2 regions of the Solibacillus sp. R5-41 genome follow, and region 2 is predicted to be linked to the other one. Evidence: riboswitches for the same ligand, from Rfam matches in the RefSeq annotation. Region 2 holds a riboswitch; the other holds the start of a gene.

Region 1 (3,218 bases), 1.0 Mb from region 2:
ACATATTGTTGTTGTGGGCGTTCGTAACGAATATAAGTTAACTTACATTGCTCTGCTGCGGCCATTGCTGTTTTTGACGCTTCCTCCGCATAAGGATGACTCGCATCAATAATCGTTGTGACACCCTTTTCATGAACGATCGCCGCCATCTCTTCGATTGAAAGACGCCCTACATGATAGGCAATACCAGATTCTTTCAAGCTATTTGCTGCTGAATCTGTCACGACTGTTGCTAATAATGAATGCCCCTTTTTTTGTAGCTCAATGGCAAGCTCACGTGCATCGCTCGTCCCTGCTAAAAATAAAATCATGCCACTCCTCCTAATCTCCACATGGTGCTTCTTCTACTTTAATTTTGCAGCTCATATCTTGGTATGTGAAATGGGCAATTTTCTTCACGCGTTTAAAGTATTTAAAGAAGCGCTCGTTTGGATGTGCATGCTCTTTATATTCCTCAACAATTTTCGTTAATAACGGTATTAGTTCATCTGGCTCTAATCCCTCTGCTACTGGCTGTGCTGCATGTGCCGTTCGACCGACTGGCTTGGCACCAATAAATAAATCAAATTTCTTTTTACGATACACAATTCCAATATCATCAAAAACTGCGCGATAACAAGCCATTCCACAGCCATTAAAACCAACATGAAGTTCCTTTGGTAGCTTCAAACCGGCAAGCGTATCCATAATTTCCTCAGCATATGGAATAGATTCTGCTTTCTCTCCATAACAAAAATCACATGCTTTTATGTTTAATACATCCCCCATAGGTAGCACGTACAATCCAGTTTCACGTAATATTCCAACAATTTTTTCTGGTGCTTCAGTAGGGATTTTTACATGAAAGCGATGATCTGGTGTATATTCTAGCGTTCCATTTTCCCCAACCACTTCAGCAAGTACCTTCATTTGCTTTGGTGTAATCATTTTATTCGCTACCCCTGGTGAAACGGCAAATTCAAAAATCGATTCGATTGCTTGCTGTACTAAAAAATCCGTTTTCTCAGGTTCGTTTGATATACAAGCTAATGCCATTCTTGCCATCTCAAGCGCTGACTTTTCCGCTGTAGGTTGTTGGAGTTTTGTTGGCACTGGTTCTACAGTAGTTACACTTACTTCTTTCAAAGACACTATTTTGGGGCTTTGTCCTGCTTTAATTGCCTCTATTTTTTCATAGCCGGATTGCGCTTCTCCTGTTTCTTGATCAAGCGCCCATGGTTCTGCTTCTTTTTTCAAACGTTGATGCGGTTTCCAAACTTGTTTTTCATCACCAAGCGTATATTTTCTTTGATATCCACGTGGTGTAATAATTTTATTATCGTAAAAGAACGTGGATGAGTTCCCAATTACAACTGTCGTTAACATACCAATGTCATGATCTAACATTTCCGCTAAATTCGTTAACACGATATTTTGACTTTCTCGATAAGCACTTTTCACCAGCCCTACCGGTGTATCAGGAGAGCGATATTTCAGCAAAATTCGCTGTGCTTCTGCAATTTGACGTGTTCTCCGCCCTGATTTTGGATTATAGAACGCTATTACAAAATCCGCCATCGCCGCCGCTTCAATACGCTTTTCAATGACTGTCCATGGTGTTAAGTGGTCACTTAAACTAATCGTACAAGAGTCATGCATAACTGGTGCACCTAGTAAGCTCGCACAGGAGTTAATCGCTGAAATTCCCGGTACAACCTCTACCTCAATACCTGTTGCTTCGGTCCAACCCTTTTCAATTAAAACTTCATACACTAAACCAGCCATTCCATATACGCCCGCATCACCACTCGAAATTACCGCAACGATATTTCCTGCCTCTGCCTGTTTAACAGCATCTTGCGCTCGCGACACCTCTTCGGTCATACCCGTACTGACAATTGTTTGTGCTGTTACTAAATGGCGAATTAAATCTACATAAGTTTTATAACCCATAATATGATTACTTTGCTGTAATGCATCGACGGCTCTTTTTGTAATATGTTCTCGGTCTCCAGGACCAAACCCCACTACAAAAATCTTTCCTTTACTCAAAACATTCCCCTCCAATAAAAAAAACCCAAACTTCTTTTATAAAAGAAGTTTGGGTATCTGAAAATTTATACAAAAAACCGTATTTTCGAAAAATAGAATCTACTACGATCTGCCATATTTGAGTTCTCATCTACACTTCTCCCACCGAAAAGTAAGTAATCGAATTAAATAAGCAGGTTTCCTGGCTTAAACTTCACTTTACTCTCACATCTTCCCATCCTTAGACAGTGATATTTGTGATTTCATCAGTTATTACAGTAGCGGGGGCTGCATTAGATTTTCACTAATTTCCCTATTAATCTCAAAATATAAGCACTCATTTAATAGTTTATTAAATTATGACTTTACAATACCATATAAATGAAATATTACAACTATTTTATAATTGATTTGGCAGCTCCTGCTTCATATAAATACTAGACCTTTACCGTACTCGCTCGCTTTTTACTAAAGTAAATTCCTATAATATTAAAGGCAAGCATTAATAAAACGGTTATTGTTAATGTCCACCAAAACGTTGGCATCGTTACCGATTCATCAATAAAACGCATGCCGTATGTTGACAATTTATATGGGGTAACCGTCCAAAAACCGCCAATTATTGCATCAATAAACAAACCAATGGGAATCAAAATAATCGTTATCGCCGTAGCAATCGGTGTTTTGAATGCCGCACTCATTGCCACAGTAATGGCCATTACTAAAAGAAGCCATGTGTAATACGTACCAAGCATCGCCAAGAAGCGAGCAGGGTCTACCTTGCCATACAAAAGTACCGTATAATAAACACTTCCTGCATAGCCAGCTGTTGCACTAATGATTGCCACACTACTTGCTACAATCCATTTGCTTAAAAACATGGCTGTAAAAGAAATTGGACGTACATATAACAGTGTCGCGGTGCCATTTTGACGTTCCTTACTAAATGTACCGATATATGCTGCGATTAATACAACTAATCCGATTGTTTGAAACTGACCCATAGAAGCAGCAAGTAAGTCCACCGCTTGAAGTTCGGGCATCATCATCGCAAATCCATCTGGCATATTACCGACTGCATTCAAAATGTCCTCCAAAAAATAATTGAGGAGCGGATCGCTCACACCAAGTAAAACAAAGACAATCGGAATCCAAATAAATTTAAAACTACGCAAGCTTTCACGCCATTCTTTTAATAACAATGTATT
Region 2 (3,218 bases):
AGAATAAGATTTCTGGAAAATCGGATCAATTGTCGCAGTCGAGCCCGCTAAAATCGATGTAGAAGAGTTAGGTGCTACTGCCATTAAATAGCCGTTGCGTAATCCCCCCGCGTGTACAAGTTGAGCCAACTCTCGCCATTTTTCAGACGTAAGACCACGCTCCTCAAAATACTTCCCAGTTTGCCAATCAGAGCCTTTAAATAGCGGATACGCACCCTTTTCCTGCGCTAATGCATTCGATGCTTGGATTGTTAAATAAGCAATTTCTTCATACAATTCATCAGCAAACTGAACCGCCTCATCTGATTCCCACGCGATTTCCTGGAGCGCTAGTAAATGATGCCAGCCAAATGTGCCAAGTCCGATGCCGCGATAGCGTTTATTCGTTAAATCGGCTTGTAGTACAGGAATCGTATTTAGTTCAATTACATTATCAAGCATGCGCACTTGAATTGGGATTAAGCGTTGTAAAGCTTGAGCTGGCACGGCACGCCCTAAGTTAATCGAGCTTAAATTACATACGACAAAATCGCCTGCTTTACGACGTGTTACAATCGTATCATCATCTAATATTTGCGATTCAAATTGCGTCGCACTCATGTTTTGAGCAATTTCCGAACATAAATTACTCGAATAAATCATTCCTGCATGCTTATTTGGATTTTTACGGTTTACTTCATCACGATAAAACATAAATGGTACGCCTGTTTCTAATTGACTGCGCATAATACGTTTCATAATTTCAATCGCAGGAATCACTTCTCTGGATAATATTGGATTATCCACACATTCCTCATAGCGTGTACGGAATGAACCTTCACCGCGCTTCTCATCATAAAAATCCTCTAAAGAATAGCCCATTGTTTTTCGCACTTCATAAGGATCAAATAAATGCCAACCCTCTCTTTGCTCAACCGCCTCCATAAAGATGTCAGGTAAGCAAACGCCCGTAAAAATATCATGTGCACGGAGACGCTCATCCCCATTGTTTAAGCGTAAATCTAAAAATGTTAAAATATCGCGGTGCCATACATCTAAATAAACAGCAATCGCCCCTTGACGTTGACCAAGCTGATCAACTGAAACAGCAGTATTATTTAGCTGCTTAATCCATGGCAGTACGCCACTTGATGCACCTTTATATCCTCGAATTTCTGAGCCACGACTGCGGACTTTCCCCATGTAAACACCTATACCGCCACCATATTTAGAAAGCGTTGCGACATCTGTATTCGTATCATAAATACTTTGCAAGCTATCATCCACTGTATCTATAAAGCAGCTTGAAAGTTGACCATGCGTTTTCCCTGCATTTGATAAAGTTGGTGTTGCTACTGTCATATACAAATTGGATAAAGCCCAATATGCTTCTTCTACTTTTTGCAAACGACTTTCCGTTTCATTTATCATGAGCGTCATCGCAATGATTAACCAGCGTTGTTGTGGGAGCTCTGCTAACGAGTTATCAAAATCTCGGACAACATAACGATCCATTAGTGTACGCAAGCCGATATAAGTAAATAATTCATCGCGGGATGGATCCATAATCGTTCCGAGCAATGTTCTTTCTGCTTTCGAATAATTTTCCACTAACATCGGATGAAGCAACTCTTTTTCTACTAACGTTTCTAGCCAGCCATTGAAGTTTTCATATGGTGCTGACACTTGGAATTTTTGCTGATGCTCACGGTAAATTTTTTCCGTTAATAATTTCCCCGCGACAAACGTCCAGTATGGCTCCTGCTCATCGATATAGCTAATCGTTTCAAGGATGCTTGCCTCAATCCAAGCATTCGTTGTTGCACCTTCATTTTTACGTAACCATTTTTGTGAAAAACGAAGCAATTGCTCCAAGTCTTCATCACCAAATTGTTGCACTAATTGTTCCAGTATTTTTTCCTGTACTTCTATCATGACAGCACTTCCTTTTCGTCGTAATCAACTTGGAAAGGTATCACTTGCCTAAAATAGCGCAGCATACTCTCCTTTTTAAACACAAAAAAACGAATCCCATAAAATTCGGATTCGCTACAATTAGAAATGGAAAGAGAATTTATTGCCTAGGAAATAAATCGCTCTATTCCATTTCCTAGCCCCCGAAGAAATGCGTCGTATACTTAAATTGGCAGGTCTCCTGGCTTTGCTTCATTCTTTGATTTCCCTTCCCGCTTATTCGCAGTGGATTATGAAATCATCGTCAGCATTACAGTTGCGGGGACAGCATTAGTTTTTCACTAATTTCCCTTTTAATCTACATGTTGTAGAACCTATCAAGTATTTTTACTATATATTGTGTATCTTTATGCTGTTGCCATTGTATCATATGAATTTTCACAAGGCAAGGGCTATACTTTTTTTATCAATTAAGCCTTGGCATAATTGCGTCCAGATTTTTTTCGAGCAATCTTGATAAACTCCCATAAAAAATCTGTGACATCCGCCGGGGCATTAATTTGATTCAGCATGGGTTCTAAGCCCACTAAATAAAATTGCATATTTGACATTCATACGCCATTTTTTAACGTAGGGGACCTCTACTGAAACAAGTTAATTTCTGTTATTGGTGCGGTCATTTGTTCAAAAAAGCTCTGGATATTTTGGTCATTTACAGCAACTAATACCGCGCATGATGGACCCGCTGATTTTTGTAAAGGGAGTGCGGTTTCATAAACTTTACAGCCTATAAAGCGCTCAATCTCTATGCCAATTCCTTTTGAACCAGTTGGCCAAAGCGCTTGGATAAAGCCTTCTTTTAATCCTGTATAAAGCTCGCCTAATGAAGCAATTTTTTGTGGATTATTGATTACTTCATTCCCTACTAATGGTTCGCCAACTACAAAATATTGGCAGTTTTCAGGATTACTTGCAAATGCTTTTTTCCCTAGCATCGTCAGTGACACAGCAGATTGAAGTGCTTGAAAATTCGTTTCACTAGATCCTGTTACCGGGGGCATTGGTTGATTTATTTCATTAAAAACTTGTTGAAATCCGTTTATGTATGACTGCCATGCATCGTCCCCTGAAAAGTTGGCTAATAACAGCTGCACAGGCATTGCCCCTGCACACCATTGCTCTAAAATTGCCGTTCGTGCCGTAAAATAACCAGTAACCTCATTGGGTACCTGTACTTCATCTTGTGGCTTTTCGCCAATACACCCAGCATTATCAATCGTTACAATGTTCTCACCTACTTGGATTGCATTTCTCATATTTGCGTA

Evidence for each region. A riboswitch is a leader RNA that binds a small molecule or an ion and turns the genes downstream of it on or off. The one in region 2 is predicted to bind cobalamin.
Region 1: another riboswitch for cobalamin. It lies ahead of cobJ (precorrin-3B C(17)-methyltransferase); the one in region 2 lies ahead of CSE16_RS05435 (ribonucleoside-diphosphate reductase subunit alpha).

What each region holds. Positions count from the first base shown of each region.
Region 1 covers NZ_CP024123.1:147,115-150,332, reverse strand. Annotated here, with positions in the region: gene cobK (precorrin-6A reductase) at 1-311, opposite strand, end outside; gene cobJ (precorrin-3B C(17)-methyltransferase) at 322-2,031, opposite strand; cobalamin riboswitch at 2,185-2,366, opposite strand; gene CSE16_RS00745 (ABC transporter permease) at 2,448-3,218, opposite strand, start outside; gene CSE16_RS00740 (ABC transporter ATP-binding protein) at 3,217-3,218, opposite strand, start outside.
Region 2 covers NZ_CP024123.1:1,174,746-1,177,963, reverse strand. Annotated here, with positions in the region: gene CSE16_RS05435 (ribonucleoside-diphosphate reductase subunit alpha) at 1-1,914, opposite strand, end outside; cobalamin riboswitch at 2,107-2,286, opposite strand; gene CSE16_RS21235 (hypothetical protein) at 2,364-2,504, opposite strand; gene CSE16_RS05430 (hypothetical protein) at 2,535-3,209, opposite strand; gene CSE16_RS05425 (ECF transporter S component) at 3,206-3,218, opposite strand, start outside.